Regions from separate parts of the Priestia sp. P1_B12_1 genome, predicted to be linked through region 2. Evidence: riboswitches for the same ligand, from Rfam matches in the RefSeq annotation. Region 2 holds a riboswitch; the other holds the start of a gene.

Region 1 (8,628 bases), on a different contig from region 2:
TAACCGAATTGTCTCGCACTACCATAACAATTCCTTTAAATCCTTTATAGTCACCTTTTTTTGGCTGAATCGTATCGCCAACTTTAGCTGCTTTGACTTTAGGTGCTTGTTCCTCTGTACCTTGTGTATTTTCTACGTCCATCATGACCCCACCTTTTCCAATTTACCGTGTTTTTTATAAGTGAAAACACAATTTAATTTACTTTTTGTTGAAAATACTTAGTTTATTTTCCCACAAACATCTATGGTTAAACACCATGTGTTTGTCCATTTTTACTTTGCAAACAAACGCTGTATTTTTTATTATGTATGTAGCTGTTTTTTGTAAGAGCACATCCTCGTTCTATCATAACATTTTCTGTTTCCTTCGAACACCAATTACCCTTTAGTTTTTTAAAAAAATGACAAATTACACGGAATTATGTCGAATTTCATATGATTTTCTTTTTAGTATGATAAGCTATATATCGTATTTTAAGCATCTTTTATCTATTACATACGATTTTTGATAAAAAAACCGAAACTTTTATCCACAAATTGCGTTGATTAAATGAAAGGGGGAGAAAATGGCACAACAGCATAACTTTGAACACATTTATAAACAGCACATGCATGATTTGCTGCGCTATCTTCTCTCTCTTACTCGCAGAAAAGAATCAGCGGAAGATTTAATGCAGGAGACCTTTTACCGGGCACTTTTACACTTAGAAACATATAAAGGCGAGGAAGTGAAGCCTTGGCTGTTCAAAATTGCTTATCACGCCTTTATTGACTGGTATCGAAAAGAAAAAAAACGCCCTACTGTCGAAATAGAAGAATGGCACTTTACTCCTCAGCCAAGTGCTGAAGAACAAGTGATGATTCAAAGTGAAATCGACGGCTGGCTTTCTGATGTATCTGCTTTGCCTCCGGCTAAGCAGAATATTGTACTGTTACGAGATTATCACGGCTTCACATATGAAGAGATTGCAGAAATGACTGGCTATACTCTGTCAAAAGTGAAAATGGACTTGTATCGTGGTCGTCAACAATTGAAAAAAAGAAAGGAAGAGGACGGATGAGCTGTCAAGATATGAAGCATCAATGGGAAAAATATAAAAACGGCACTTTGACAGACAAAGAAGCAGAAACACTTGAAGAACATACGGAAAATTGTGAAGCATGCTCAGCTCATTTGGAGCACTTGCTAACCGAAGATGAACCGTTACCGCCAACTTCACCAGCTACTTCACTAAGTGACGATACGATGTTGGATAATAAAAAAGTTAAAAAGTCCATTTATATCGCCAAATGGAAGCAGCGCCTTTCAAATGTGACAACTGTCATTGGCTCTGTCGTTCTGCTATGGATAATCGGCAGCTTTTTATCTATTGTATATTATCATCAATCAAAAACCGAATACATAAACAGCGTGAATCAAGCGGCTATCGAATCTGCTTTTCCGAACGTTCATATACGTGAAACCACTTCTGATACACAGTCCTTTTTCCGCATGCAGTCGCAAATGGAAGCTTATAAGCAAATTGGACGTGAAGAGCAGGCCATTGGGACGTTTACATTTCATCAGCTGTTTGATAAAACAAGCGGTGTAGAAAAAGAATTTTCCGGCGGCAAATACGATCTTAACCTTTCTTTTGTCTATCCGGATCCAAAAAAATTAAAGCTACATGCAAAAGAGTATAAGGAATGGACGAATGAAACATGGAAAGCATTAGAAAATCTACCAAAAGGAACGGTAAGCGAAGTGGCTATTTCTTTTGATGATACGTATTCGCTAAAAGAAGTTCAGCAAAAAATGAGCGCCATCGACAGCCGTGATTTTTCTACCTCTTGGTACGCGCTTAATACAGGGCACGAACAAAAAACAAGTACAAAAGACGAGCCATTAATTGACTTAACATCAACATTTGGCTTTCCAGAGTTTCTAGACTTACCTTACGATCACAAAGGAAATCAAACCCACTCTACTAGCAAGTCGAACGTTTTAAATATGATGAAACTATTAGCCGATAATGAAGAAACGGTCCAAAAAGTTCGCCAGCTAGACCATTCCGATCTGTTGCTAAAGCAGCGATATTCTTATGTAAAAAAACACGGCGTCGGTGTGTACGGCGTTGTGATTACAGGGCCTACAAAAAAACTGCTGAAATTAAAAAATGATCCGTCGATCACATATGCGTCACTTGGAGATGTAGAGCTATGGAATTGGTTCAGTCGTCCCTCGTCAGGTACGTTAATGAATCAGTAGAGGCCGAGACAAAAGTATAGCAGTGGAAGAAAAATCCGAACGATGAATCAAGACTCCTGATGGAGAATCAAATTCGTTCGGATTTTTTTATGAGTAGAGTGAATGTAGGTTTCATATATGCAGTGATTTTGTTATGTCCCGGCCTCTTTTTATTCATTCGTTAATTGTTCAAACCTTTTTACCGCTTCGCTTTTATCAAATGAACTAAACCATCGATAGTCTTGGTCATCTAAAATGCGATAGTGCTGACTAATCATATTTTGCTGCAGACGAAAAGAGCCTTCTTTTTGAATTTCTTTCCACCATACTCTTCCTCCGAGCGTTTTATCTTTTGGAGAAGATACGCCGTTATGAGCAATGATTTCTACTACTTCTAAAGGAACGTCTCCTAAAACCGATTGAAGGATTTCACTGTCACCAAACAAACCGCATACTGCAACAGTGGTCGTCCACCCTGCTTCCGTGCGCCCTTTTTCAATTTGAACCAATGTTTTTTTGGAAATACCAATGACTTCAGCCATTCTGTCTTGTGAATAGTTTCTTTCTAAACGAATTAATCGTATTTTATCCGATACTGATTTAATTACTTCTTGTTTATTCATTTTCACAGCCCTTTCTTTCTATACACGTACATTTCTTTAGTGTAATATTACACCTAATTAAAGAAGAGTTTCAAGCGTTTCCCTTCGTCACAAGACGGGGAAATATACTGAAATGGTTTTTGTACACCAAAACAATTAAAAGGAGTTGAGAATATGTATATCATTGTATGGGCTGTGCTTGTACTATACGCCTTTCTGCTAGCTCCGGGAGCAAGCGCCTCTGATGATTTACTGTTTAAAAAACTTATCACAGGAAATTTTCAACAGGTAGATCCGCTCGTGGTTATGGTATTCTCTTTTTTGGGACTTTTCCCAATATTGTTTATGGTAATGATCTGTAAAAAAGATACATACAAACTGCCTGGATGGCCATTTTCTCTTCTATCATTTGGGGTTGGAGCTTTTTCTCTTTTGTTCTATTATCATTGGAAAGGACAAAAAGTTCGAAAACATTCGCGTATTCCTTCACGTTTCATTACTATCATTTCTTCTCGTCTATGGATTGGACTATGCTTAGCGCTCACGATTGCAGGTTACGTATACGGACTATCCATAGGTTCAATAAAAGCTTATGGAGAAGCTTTTATGCAGTCACAGCTTGTTAGCGTGATGACCGCTGATTTTTTTGTTTTAACGTGGCTTTCTTACTCCGTTATGACAAAAGAAAGGATAGCATCCCGGCCTTACCTTCTTTTATGTTTCATTCCAGTTGCCGGCCCTTTTCTTATTTTGTTACTGCTTCCCCGCCAAGATGTTAGAGAAGAAAAACTTTAAATAAAAGTCTTGCGTTCCATTCATTATTCCGTTATAATAATTTCTTGTACGATGAAAGTTGATTAATTAGAAAACATTTATATATCGGCATCTTATTTACATTTGTTATACATACCTGCGCTGTGCGTATACTCATGTTGTCTTAAACCTTTGAGTGTTAAAAGGGAGCTCAAAATTTAGCTGCAGATAGCACGCCCTTCTTGGGACGCTAAACCCGGCTATGAGGGCACCCACCTAGTAGATCTGGGTATTTAAGACACTTAGGGTTACGGCAGTGCGGGCTTATTTTTTAGTTAGCTGTAGCTAGCTTTTTTTATTTTTTATTTTATTAGTTTACATAATTATTTTATTGTTAACTTATATTTTTTTTAGACATGTATGTTTTATTTATCTTCGATTGAGGAACATAAAAAGTAATAAAGGAGATGGATAAAATGAATGAACAAAAAATTGCTAAAAAAGTAAACGAAGTATTAGAAGGAAATCGTGTAGGAACATTAGCTACAGTTGTAAACAACAAACCCCACTCTCGCTATATGACATTCTTTAGCGATGAAGATGGTATCGCTCTTTACACACCAACAAATATCAATACACATAAGGCAGAAGAAATCGAAGCCAATCCGAACGTGCACGTACTATTGGGCTACAGCGGCGAAGGATATGGCGATCAATACTTAGAATTATCTGGTACAGCTGTTCTTCGTACTGGTGATCAATTAAAAGGACGTATATGGAACGATCACATGAAAGAATGGTTTGACGGTCCAAATGACCCTGAGTATGTTGTTCTTGAAATTACGCCGAACGAAATTCGCTTTATGAATGAAGGCGAAGAAACTCCTCAAACTGTTCAGCTATAATAAAAAAAGCGCACACTGTGCGCTTTTTTTATTTTCCTACCGCTTCTTTCAATTGAGCTGCTTTTTCTTTTGGAGACGCTGCTAAGCTAATCGCGGTAATAATAGAAACGCCATCTGCACCTGCTTCTACTACTTGTTTGGCATTTTCAGGCGTGATCCCGCCGATTCCTACAATTGGAAAGTCAATATTCTGGTTTCGTACTTCTTCAATTAACTTTGTACCTTGCACTGCTTTTGCGTCTTTTTTTGTAGACGTAGGAAAAACAGGCCCCATTCCTACATAATCCGCCCCGTCTTTTATCGCTTGCTGCAGCTCTTGTGCATTATGAACAGAGACGCCTACAATTCCTTTTCCTATTTTCTCTCGAACAATATGAGCTTTTTCATCTTCTTGTCCAATATGAACGCCATCTGCTTGTAAGCGGATCGCTAAGTCAAGATCATCATTCACAACAAAAGGAACGCTGTGCTGCTGACAAATTTGCTGAAGTTCCTTCGCCAGCTGATATTTCGCTTCTCCTGTTAGGGCACCCTCGCCTTTTTCACGGAATTGAAACACAGTAACGCCGCCTTCAATTGCTTCTTTCAACACTGCTCTCGGATCTTTTGTACAGTTATTGCTGCCCATTATAAAATAAACTTGCAGCAGCTTTTTGATTTCTTTGTTTGTCATTTTCCGGCTCCTTTTAACGTTGATGTACTCTTGCATATGATTCAATATCCTGCCCAGATAAAAGATGAAGCTGGTTTAACAGCTCAATTTGAAAGCTTCCCGGCCCTTCTTCACCTTTTTTCGCTGCGGCGATTTCACCTGCCACTCCGTAAAAACTTAAAGCAGCAACGCTTGCCTCGACATATTCTTTTTCTACAGCAGCGAAAGCTCCTATAATTGATGTCAGCAGACATCCAGTCCCCGTCACTTTCGTAAATAACGGGTGACCGTTGTCTACTGTATACGTTTTGTTTCCATCTGTGATTACATCTTGTTTACCCGTGATAACAATCACTGTATCTAATTTGTTCGCTGCTTTCTCAGCAAGTTCAATGACGTCTCCTTGCCCTTCTAATGAATCAACGCCTTTAATGAGCCATGACTCGCCTACTACATTCGCAACTTCAGCAGCGTTACCACGAATAACTGCCATATTTAATTCTTCTACAAGCTGACGTGCTACTTCTGTACGAAACGGGGTCGCTCCGGCTCCTACAGGATCGAAAATAACCGGCACGCCATTTTCATTTGCTGATTTTCCTGCTATTCTCATCGCTTCTACTTCTTGAGCCGTCAGTGTACCCATATTTAAGACAAGCGCTCCGGCGATTCGTGCCATGTCAGCCACTTCTTCTTTCGCATAAGCCATAACAGGTGAAGCTCCTAGTGCAAGCAGTCCATTTGCTGTAAAGTTGGTTACCACAACATTCGTAATATTATGAACAAGCGGACTTATGTCTCTTACTTTCTCTAATTGAGCTGAAATTTTACTAATATCCATGTTTTTTCACTCTTTTCATTTAGTTTTAACACTGCAAAAAAGACAAAAAAGCACCTTGCATGCGCAAAGTGCTTTGGTATGTACTCACATTCCCTGCGCTGGCATTATCCAACAGGTTCAAATGGTCAACAGGCGTCCCTGTACTCTCAGCCTGCCCCGCGCAAGCTCCCATACTATTCTTGTTACGTTTAAAGTTTACTATTAACCTTTTTTATTTGCAACCATTTCACTGTTTTGCCGATAAAATAAAGCTTCTCTATAGGCTGAGTGGCGCTTTAAAGCTTACACCATTCCTCAAAGAATAATCAAAAGACCTCCAGTAAGCTACTGGAGGTCTTCTATTCCCTAAGAATTCTATCATTTTTCCTTATGGTTATTTCTCTTGAACCGCTTGATTTCTCACAACTGTTTTTCTGTCCTTCCCTGCTCTTAAAGATAAAAGAAAACAAAGAAGCAGTACAAGTGCAGCTGATACGTACGGATAATTAATGTTTATATCAAAGAGAAAGCCTGCTACAACGGGGCCAATAATATTTCCAAGACTTGTATAAGCAGAATTTAGTCCGGCTACATATCCTTGGTCGTCTTGTGCCATCATCGACATTTGCGTGCTGATTGCCGGACGTAAAATATCTGTTGCTAAAAAAACGATAAATGTCACAACAATAATAAGCCAGTACGTGTGCACAAATAGCGTAAGTAAAATAAAAAGTCCCGTCATCATCAAGCAAAACGAAATCACTCTTTTTTCACCAAACTTATTTAAAATCCACCCAAAAATCGTAACCTGCACTACAGCCCCCGCAATAGAGCCGAACGTAATAACAAACGCAATATCTTTTGGCGTAAAGCTAAATTTATGATCAACAAATAGTGAAAAAATCGTTTCATAATTGGATAATCCAAACGATGTCACAAAAACAATAATTAAACTTAAAAAATAAGGTTCTTTATAAGAATTCATAAGCTGCAGTAGCAGCCGCTCTTCTTTTGGATTCTCATTGTTTGAAACAGCATGATTTTGTACAGGACGAGACTCTGGCAAAACAAGAAGCGTAATCACTGCAGCCAAGCCTCCTGCTACTGCGGCCATATAAAATGGTACACGCATGCCGTATTCAGCTAAAAAGCCGCCGATACCGGGTCCAATAATAAATCCTGTTGTAATCGCCGCCGTCACATAGCCCATTCCTTTAGCGCGTTCTTTAGCAGACGTCACGTCCGCTGTATAGGCCATAACAGCAGGCATAATGAGCGCGGCCCCAACCCCGCCTAACATTCTCGATAAAAATAATAAAAGAGGTGTACTCACTGAACCAAAGAACCATTCAGACAAGGCAAAAACAATCATTCCCGCTACAATAATTTTCTTTCTCCCTAACGAATCTGATAACCGACCCGCTAAAGGTGAAAACAAAAATTGAGTCAGTGAAAACACCGCTACTAAAAGCCCCATCACGCTGCCGTTGATATGAAGCTCCGTCATATATGTTGGCATAATTGGAATAACGAGACCGATTCCTGTAAAAACAATAAAAATATTTAGCATGAGCAGCAAAATCGCCGCTCGATTTCTTAACAATAATGACATATAAACCTCCTGATTACAAAAATACTGAACGTTCGGTCTATAAAAATACAAAATAATGAGGGATTACTCATTACCGCAATAAGCATCCCCGATTATTTAAGAAGACCTTGCTATGATTCCGTTTAAAAATACATCGATTGCTGAATGGTAAAGCTTCAGGGCATTTTCCGTGTTCGTTTTTCGAGACATGCGGCTCATTCCAACAAACAGCCCTTCTAAAATCACTGCAAGCTGTTCTGCATTTTTAGGAGAAAACTCTCCTTCATCAATGCCTTTTTGCAAAAGCTCCCGGTTAAACTCCACGTGTCGTTTCACCATCTCATCAATTCGCTCTTCGATGTCGCTGCCCTTTTCCTCGTTGTTAAAAAACTCATCGGCAGCTTTCGTAAGAGGATGATTTAAATCATCTAAAATGATTTGCTCCGCAATTCCAAAAAGCTTATCTCTTGTTGTTTTGTAAAGAGACTCTCTTTCTTTCCAGTTGCGTTCCCACTCGAGATCCCATTCGTCTATTAAATAGAGAAAAAGCCCTTCTTTACTTTTAAAGTGATAATAAATATTCCCTTTACTGCTTCCCGTAGCTTCTACAATTTCCTCAATAGATGTAGCTTTATAGCCTTTTTGAGAAAACAATGCTTTAGCGGCATCTGCCACTTTTCTTTTGGTTTGTTCACTTTGAAGCTTTTTTTTATTCAAGCTATTTCCACCGCCCGGCACATTTATTATTTATACTGAACATTCGTTTTGTATTATCTGACACCTATACTACATAGGAAAATCCTTTTTGTCTAGTGAAAAAATCTAGTTTATACCTTTTTATATGAATTATGACAAAACAAAAAAACAAAGAGGTTGAGACATAACTAAATCAACCGCTAGAAGCCACTGCATATATGAAACCTACGTTCACCATCACCATAAAAAAATCCGAACGAGTTGGATTCTTCATCAAAAATTTTGATTCATCGTTCGGATCTTCTTTGACTAAAATACTTTTGTTCCGGCCTCTTTTAATCAATCATTCAATTTCTTTGTCATAAATACACTGTATGGATCT
Region 2 (8,628 bases):
GCACATAATCCAGTACAATAGAGCTGCTTCACTATAAAGAAGTAAAAACTCATAGTTAGTTGAAGCAATTTCTTGAGCTTGACGGAACATTTCAGAAACAAGAATAAGCGATGCAAGTGACGTGTCTTTAATAAGACTAATAAAAGAGTTAGATAATGGCGGAATCGATACACGTGCTGCTTGCGGTAAGATAATCCGTCTTAACGCTTGGGAATAGGTCATACCAAGTGAGTAGCCAGCTTCCCACTGTCCTTTAGGAATAGATTGAATTGCTGCTCGAATAATTTCAGATGCATACGCACCTACACTTAATGAAAATCCAATAACAGCAGAGATAAATGGATCAATTGTTATATCTAAGTTAGGTAATCCGTAGAAAATGATAAATAATTGCACAAGCAAAGGCGTTCCACGAATAATTGAGACATATACACGTGCAATCATGTTTAATACCTTACTTGACGACAAGCGAGCAAGTGCTGTTAAAACAGCTAACACAATGCCTATGGCAAAGCTTATTAATGTTAGTGGAATAGAATATTGAATAGCTCCCTTTACCATTGGTAAGAGAGATGATTGAGCGATTGAAATCAATTGATTCAATCGCTCTCCATCAGGAAAAATATTATTTAGGAGAAACATCTTCGCCAAACCATTTCTTAGAAATCTTTGCGTATGTTCCGTCTTTTTTCATATCTTTCAATGCTTTGTTTACTTTATCCACTAACTTACCGCTGTCTTTTCTAAACATAAAGCCGCTTGCAGCACCATCGGATTTTTCATCCGCGATTTTGATAGGTGCGTTAGGGTGCTTTTTCTTATAGTCAAGGAACGATAATTTATCGTTGATTGTAGCATCAACACGGTTTGCGCTCATTAGTTCTACTGCTTGAGCAAAACCTTCAGCACTCGTAATGTTTGCACCATAAGATTGAGCCATGTCTTTATAGTTACTTGTTAATGACTGCGCTGATTTTTTTCCTTTTAAATCTTTAAATGATTTGATATCTTTTTCGTCTTTACGAACAATTAATACAGCGCCTGACTGGATGTATGGATCAGAGAAATCGTATTTTTTTTGACGATCTTCACGAATACCAACTTCATTAGCAATCATGTCAAATCTTTTAGCATCTAATCCAGCAAACATGCCATCCCACTGTGTTTCTTTGAACTCAGCTTTTACGCCAAGACGTTTAGCTACTTCTTGAGCCAATTCTACATCAAACCCAGTTAGCTTTTGTTTGTCATCATGAAAAGTGAACGGAGGGTATGTACCTTCAGTTCCAATTGTTAATACGCCATCTTTTTTCACTTTATTATATAAATCTTCTTGTGCAGATTTATTGTCTCCATTGTTTGCTTCATTTTTTGAGCTAGAACCGCATGCGGCAAGCACAACTGTGAAAGCTAATAGTAGCGACAAAAGTGCAGCAAATTTCTTCATTTTCTAAACCCCCTAGTATTCTGATAGGAAATGATACTCTGTGATACTAAACAAGAACACAGCAAAAGTCAACAAAAAAAACTTATACGATTAATGTGACTTAAAATAAGGGAAATATACCTTCTATACACGGTTTGTCATAAGGATACAGAAAGATTTTAAAATTTGGATTAAGTGGATTTTTAAGGGAGATTTGAGGAGTAAAAAGGAAGTTTCATGCGACGATTTTCTCTTTCATTTTTTCATGACTTTTGGTGCAATAAACATATAGTTAAATGTTAAGGTAGAAATAAATTCCTTATGGTACACTTAAAGAAGAATTTATGAAACGGAGCGATATGATGAAAGCCATAAACTTAATCTCAATTGCCTTTGGTGCTATCGCTGGTACATATGCACGTTATTTGCTGAATCTTTCCTTATTATATACGGGCTATCCAATAGGAACGGTAATTGAAAACCTATTAGGAAGCTTCATACTAGGCCTATTAACAGGATTTTTTGTGTGGAAAAAGCCAAAAGAATGGATAAAGCTTGGACTAGGAGTTGGCGTATGCGGCGGTTTTACAACGTATTCAACGTTTGCAGGAGACGTCATTTCTCTCACTCAGCACCATTTATTTGGGGGAGCCATTTATGTAATTGTCTCTTTAGTAGGTGGAATCTTTCTTGCTTTAGCAGGCTATCTATGCGGTGAAGCGGCAGGAAAAAATTTAGTGAAAGTACATGAGGTGAAGTAAATGAGCATAGTGAGCTTGGCACTTGGCGGGGCAGCTGGAGGAATATGCCGTTATCTTTTGGGTTTAAAAGTTACAAAAACAGTTTCAAACCCTCCTTTTCCAGTATCAATGCTGTTTGTAAACTTGCTCGGTGCGTTTGGACTTGGTCTTTTTTACGGTAGTTATTATGGAAAGGTTCCGAGTCATGCTTATGATGATTCAATATTTTTAATGATTGGCATTGGGTTTTTTGGTGCCTTTACCACTTTTTCAACGTTTAGTATGGAAACCGTACAGTTAATTCGAGAAAAATCTTATCGAAAAATGTTGGCGTACGTGGGGATTTCAGCATTTGGAACAGTTGGTTTATTTACAGTCGGTTTACTGGCAGGGACGTTTTTATTTAAGTAAAGAGAACGTTTCTAGTAGGGAAAAACAAAAAGACGGAGAAGTAGAGAATGGATAGAAAAGCAGAAGTTTGGAAATACATTTTGTTGATTGTAGCTGTTGCAGGTCAGATCATCGGTTTTTTATTTTTATTTATAAATGTTGTGGCAGCATTTATTTTTTACGGTTTTTATATTCTAACTTTTATTATGTTACTCCTGCTGTTTATATGGGATCGGAAAAAGGAAAAAGACAAAGAAGAATTCGACGACTATACCGATTACTAACCATATAAAAAGCAGAATGATGCGGTGCGCCGAGCCTCTTAGTAAAGAAGCCTAAAAGATACCTCTATAAAAGGAAGAGAGCCGTAAGAGCATAAAGGGATATTGTATTTACATCTAGTTGTGTTATAATTTTAAGTACGAAAACAAAATCAATAAATAGCAATCACTAGGGGAGCTTTTGAAGCTGAGACGAATGTATTTCGGACCCTTTGAACCTGATCTGGTTTGGACCAGCGTAGGGAAGTGGCGATCATGTTTACATAAAGATGCATGCTAACCACTCTACGTTGTAGAGTGGTTTTTTGTATGTAATAAAGCCCTCTAAACAAGATGAAGTGATTGAAATTTCTCTTTATTCTGAATGGAAAGGTTTCGATCATGTGGATATTCCTAAATTTCATGTCATTACAACAGATAAGCAGCCAATCGAAGAGCTTCAAAAAATTTTAACAGCTATCGCGCCTTTTGCGGGCGCCGTTCATATTAGAGAAAAAGAAAAAACGGCAAAGCAGATTCAATGTTTACTAGAAAGCCTGCCATTTTGTTGCTCTAAAATTATTGTGAACGATCGAGTTGATGTAGCGCATGCTTTAAAAGCAAAAGGCGTACAGCTTGCCTATCATAGTTTAGACGTTTCGTTTGTTATAGACGCATTTCCTTCTCTCATGGTCGGAAAGTCAGTTCACTCTGTGGAAGAGGCTTTAGAAGCTGAAAAAGATGGTGCTCACTACATTCTATACGGACATATTTATTCAACACGTTCAAAAAAAGGATTAAGAAGTCGAGGGGTAGCAGCGCTAAAAGAAGTAGTAGATGCTGTGCAGATACCGGTTATTGCCATTGGAGGAATTACACCTGTAAATGCCAAAGAGGTGCTTCAAACAGGAGCACACGGTATAGCTGTGATGTCTGATGTCATGCTTGCGCAAGATCCCCTTAAAGCGATTAAACAATATTCTCATATATGGACATCTGGAGGTGGAGAAAATGAAGCAGCATTATGATGTACTGTTAATCGGAGGAGGTATAATCAGCTCTTCTATCGCTTATCATTTGTCAAAACAAGGAGCGTCAGTAGCTATTCTTGAACGCAATCAAATTGGTTGTGAAGCTTCAAGTGCAGCCGCTGGTATTTTAGGTGCTCAAGCTGAAATTGATGAAGAAGGTCCTCTTTTAGACCTTGCTATTAAGAGCAGAAGCATGTTTCCTGAACTGGTGAAGGAACTAAAAGAAAAAACGGCTATCGACGTAGAGCTCATTCAAAAAGGCTTATTAAAAGTTGCTGTAACAGAAGAAGATGCACACGTATTAAAGAAAAAAGCCGCTCAGCACCACCGGTGGGATGAACATGTAAGATGGATCGATGTAAAAGAAGCACGTTTGTTAGAACCCGGGCTCTCTCCAGACATATACGGAGCCATTACAATACCGGGAGACGGCCAGCTAGCTCCGGCTAAGTTAACCCAAGCTCTTGCTCATGGAGCCTTGTATCACGGAGCAGATGTATTCGAATACTGTGACGTTCATTCTCTTATTATGGAAAATGAAACGGTAAAAGGTGTACAGACATCCAAAGGCTCTTTTTATGGAGAAAAAGTAGTTATTGCAGCAGGCTCATGGGCTAAACGCTTTATTTCTTCTGAACATTTAGGTCAGGTGTTTCCTGTAAAAGGAGAGTGTATTGCTCTGCAAAGTCATAAGCCGCTGCTTTCTAAAACGATTTTTTTAGATGAAGGTTTTTACTTAGTGCCAAAGACTGGTGGAAGAATCGTAATAGGGGCAACTAAGCTACAGCATGATTTTACCAAGACGGTTTCTGCACAAGGTATTCAATTTTTGCTGAATAAAGCTTCTGCGCTTCTGCCGGCTATTAAAGATGCTACATTTGAAAAAGCATGGGCAGGTCTTCGTCCACAAACAAATGATGGCTGGCCTTATTTAGGAGAGCATCCTGAAATAGCGAATCTACACATGGCATTTGGCCACTACCGAAATGGTATTTTATTAAGTGCTGCAACTGGAAAAATTATGGCTGATGCTTTGTTAGGGAAAAAGCCGAATCATTCATTTTTTACATCATTTCAGCTAACTAGAGTAATGGAGGGAGTTCATTGAATCTAATCATTAATGGTAAGACCGTTACTGTTGGAGATGAAATTGAAACGGTTCAGCACTTATTGCAGGCTCAGAACTTGCATGAACGAGTGATAATTGTTGAGCTAAACAAGAATATTTTACAAAAAGAAGAACATAGTGATGCAAGTTTGAAAGATGGAGATGCATTAGAAGTCGTTTCATTTGTAGGAGGAGGATGAAGAGTATGTTAAAAATTGGACAATATACATTTAATTCACGTTTATTATTAGGAACAGGGAAATTTCCGGACTTTACGACTCAGCGTCAAGCGGTAGAAGAGTCAGAAACAGAAATTTTAACATTTGCTGTGAGACGAATGGATATTTTTGATCAAAATCAGCCTAATTTATTAGAAGCGCTTGATGTGAAGCGTTTCACTCTTTTGCCTAACACTGCTGGAGCAAAAAATGCAGAAGAGGCCGTACGTATTGCTAAATTAGCAAAGGCTTCTGGACTTTGTGACATGGTGAAAGTAGAAGTAATTGGATGTGATAAAACGCTGCTTCCTGATCCAGTTGAAACATTAAAAGCCAGTGAAGAACTGTTAAAAGAGGGCTTTACCGTTTTACCTTACACATCAGATGATGTTTTACTTGCGCGTCGTTTAGAGGAGTTAGGCGTACATGCCATTATGCCAGGAGCTTCGCCTATCGGTTCAGGTCAAGGTATTATTAATCCGTTGAACATGCGTTTTATCATTGAACAATCAACTGTTCCAGTAATTGTAGATGCAGGTATTGGAACGGCTTCAGACGCAGCTCAAGCTATGGAGCTAGGAGCAGATGGTGTTTTATTAAATACAGCTGTTTCAGGAGCAAAAGATCCTGTGAAAATGGCTCGTGCTATGAAGCTAGCGATTGAAGCAGGACGAGCAGCATTTGAAGCAGGACGTATTGAAAAGAAACAATATGCAACGGCAAGCAGTCCAACAGAAGGGATGAGTATCGGTTGATTAATCGTTATTCCCGCCAAGAACTGTTTCAACCTATTGGAAAAGGCGGACAGCAGCTAATTCAAGAAAAGCATGTTCTGATTGTAGGAGCAGGTGCTCTTGGAACAGGGAACGCCGAGGCTCTTGCGCGAGCGGGGGTAAAGAAAATAACGCTCATTGACCGGGACTATGTAGAGTGGAGCAACCTTCAGCGGCAGCAATTATATAGTGAAAAAGATGCTGATAAAAGAATCCCAAAAGCAATTGCCGCTAAAAAACGGCTTCACGATATTAATCATGATGTAAAAGTAGAAGCGCACGTAGCAGACGGTACCCCTCAAGTTTTAGAACAGCTTGTTGAGGGGGTAGATGTTATGATTGATGCAACCGATAATTTTGACACACGCCTTGTAATGAATGATTTATCACAAAAATATGATATTCCTTGGATTTATGGAGCATGTGTAGGAAGTTATGGAATTAGTTATACTATCATACCAAGTGAAACACCGTGTTTATCCTGTTTGCTTGAATCTGTACCGCTTGGAGGGTTAACATGTGATACAGTGGGGATTATTAGTCCTGCTGTCCAAATGGTAGTCGCTCATCAAGTAACAGAAGTGTTAAAAATATTAGTCGGAGACTGGAATGCGCTCAGGAGGGAACTTGTTTCGTTTGACGTATGGAAAAATGAGTATACGAGCATCAATGTGAACGTGTTTCGCAAATCTGCTTGCCGCTCATGCGGCAGTGAACAAACGTATCCCTTTTTACAATATGAAAATCAAACGAAAACAGCTGTGCTATGCGGAAGAAACACGGTACAAATCCGTCCGGGCAAATCAGCCAAGCAGCCGCTGCAGTCTTTAGGTGAACGATTAAAAGAAAAAGGATATAAAATTGAACAGAATCCGTATCTGCTTTCTTTTTATGTAGATGATTACCGTTTAGTTATGTTTCAAGATGGGCGCGTCTTTGTCCATGGAACAAACGATATAGTAGAAGCAAAGTCACTTTATCATCGGTATATTGGGTAAGAAAGAGATGGAGGTTTCAAGCATGACAGTACCAAAAGCATTAACCATTGCTGGATCAGACAGCGGTGGAGGAGCAGGCATTCAAGCAGATTTAAAAACATTTCAAGAGCGTGACGTTTTTGGCATGTCTGTTATTACAGCTGTGACTGCACAAAATACAGTTGGCGTTCAAGGAGTTTATCCTTTAGAAGTAGAAGCAGTTGAAACGCAGTTAGATTCAATTGCCACTGACTTATTTCCTAATGCAGTGAAGACAGGTATGTTGTTCAGTGCTGATATTATTTACGCAGTGGCTCGTAAAATCAAACAGTACGGACTGCAAAATGTTGTAGTTGATCCCGTTATGATTGCAAAAGGCGGTCAGTCTCTTCTTCAAAGAGAAGCCGTACAGGCTCTAAAAGAATTATTGCCTCTTTGTGAAGTCATTACGCCGAACATACCGGAGGCGGAAGTCATCACGGGTAAAGAAATTCACACGATTGAAGATCGAAAAGAAGCGGCAAAACAGATGCATGAGCTGGGTGTAAAGCACGTGGTAATTAAAGGCGGACATGATCAATCTCATCAAGATATGATTGATATAGTGTATGATGGTCATACGTACGTTGAAATCAAGCATGAAAAGATGAATACAAAGCATACACATGGAACAGGATGCACGTTTGCTGCTTGCGTCACGGCTGAACTAGCGAAAGGCAAAAGCGTGGTTGAAGCAGTTCAAACCGCTTCCGATTTTGTTCACTATGCGATTAAGCATACGCTTGAAATTGGTTCCGGACACGGTCCTACTAATCACTGGGCGTATGGAAAATACTTTCGTTCAAACATATAAAAAAACGTGCCTACAATCTAGGCACGTTTTTTATGAAGAAGGAATATGTGTAGGAATCTCTCCATCGATGCCTAAATAGTAATGTCTAATGGGCTTTAAATTATCATCAAGCTCATACACAAGCGGCACGCTTGTGGGAATATTCAAGTTCGCAATGCCATCAGGCGAAATGTTATCCAAGTACTGCATCAGAGCTCTAATCGTATTACCGTGAGCGGAAATAATAACCTTTTTGCCAGCTTTAATAGAAGGAGCAATAGTTTCGTTCCAATATTCTAGAACCCGCTTTTCTGTATCGGCTAAGTTTTCCGTTACAGGAAATTGTCCCTTAGCTAATTCCTTATACTTAGGGTTAGAAGCTTCATAGCGAATATCTGTTGTCTCTAAAGCAGGAGGGCGTTCGTTCATCGACCTTCTCCACAAATGCACTTGCTCTTCTCCAAATTTTTTTGCGGTTTCTTCTTTGTTCAAACCTTGAAGAGCCCCGTAGTGCCGTTCATTCAGCCTCCAAGATTTATATACGGGAATCCACATGAAGTCCATTTGATGTAAGACAATCCACAGAGTGCGAATGGATCGTTTTAAAACAGAAGTATAGGCAATATCAAAAGTATATTCGTTTTTCTTTAGCACTTTTCCAGCTTCTCGCGCTTCTTGCAATCCATTTTTAGAAAGATCTACATCCGTCCAGCCTGTAAATTTATTTTCCAGATTCCACACGCTTTGTCCGTGCCGAATCAACACAAGTTTTATCATCGTGTTCTCCTTTCAACAGTGACTAAGGACTCTATTCTTTTTTATTATGAGAAGGAAAGAGTTTTTTATCCTAAAGCCGGGGAAAGGAGTTTTTAT

What was found. A riboswitch is a leader RNA that binds a small molecule or an ion and turns the genes downstream of it on or off. The one in region 2 is predicted to bind thiamine pyrophosphate.
Region 1: another riboswitch for thiamine pyrophosphate. It lies ahead of thiM (hydroxyethylthiazole kinase); the one in region 2 lies ahead of AC1D0Y_RS23140 (thiamine phosphate synthase).

Annotation. Positions count from the first base shown of each region.
Region 1 is NZ_JBFTZR010000003.1:378,814-387,441, forward strand. Features, by position in the region: gene AC1D0Y_RS12930 (YkvS family protein) at 1-145, opposite strand, end outside; gene AC1D0Y_RS12935 (RNA polymerase sigma factor) at 567-1,061, shown strand; gene AC1D0Y_RS12940 (anti-sigma factor) at 1,058-2,248, shown strand; gene AC1D0Y_RS12945 (helix-turn-helix transcriptional regulator) at 2,398-2,850, opposite strand; gene AC1D0Y_RS12950 (hypothetical protein) at 3,004-3,624, shown strand; RNA gene ssrS (6S RNA) at 3,734-3,911, shown strand; gene AC1D0Y_RS12960 (pyridoxamine 5'-phosphate oxidase family protein) at 4,059-4,487, shown strand; gene thiE (thiamine phosphate synthase) at 4,516-5,160, opposite strand; gene thiM (hydroxyethylthiazole kinase) at 5,174-5,980, opposite strand; TPP riboswitch at 6,054-6,162, opposite strand; gene AC1D0Y_RS12975 (MFS transporter) at 6,354-7,571, opposite strand; gene AC1D0Y_RS12980 (TetR/AcrR family transcriptional regulator) at 7,668-8,267, opposite strand; gene AC1D0Y_RS12985 (GNAT family N-acetyltransferase) at 8,586-8,628, opposite strand, start outside.
Region 2 is NZ_JBFTZR010000009.1:58,162-66,789, reverse strand. Features, by position in the region: gene AC1D0Y_RS23165 (amino acid ABC transporter permease) at 1-642, opposite strand, end outside; gene AC1D0Y_RS23160 (amino acid ABC transporter substrate-binding protein) at 626-1,447, opposite strand; gene AC1D0Y_RS23155 (fluoride efflux transporter FluC) at 1,771-2,187, shown strand; gene crcB (fluoride efflux transporter CrcB) at 2,188-2,577, shown strand; gene AC1D0Y_RS23145 (hypothetical protein) at 2,625-2,840, shown strand; TPP riboswitch at 2,999-3,099, shown strand; gene AC1D0Y_RS23140 (thiamine phosphate synthase) at 3,221-3,844, shown strand; gene thiO (glycine oxidase ThiO) at 3,828-4,955, shown strand; gene thiS (sulfur carrier protein ThiS) at 4,952-5,155, shown strand; gene AC1D0Y_RS23125 (thiazole synthase) at 5,161-5,928, shown strand; gene AC1D0Y_RS23120 (thiazole biosynthesis adenylyltransferase ThiF) at 5,925-6,944, shown strand; gene thiD (bifunctional hydroxymethylpyrimidine kinase/phosphomethylpyrimidine kinase) at 6,967-7,776, shown strand; gene gpmA (2,3-diphosphoglycerate-dependent phosphoglycerate mutase) at 7,807-8,532, opposite strand.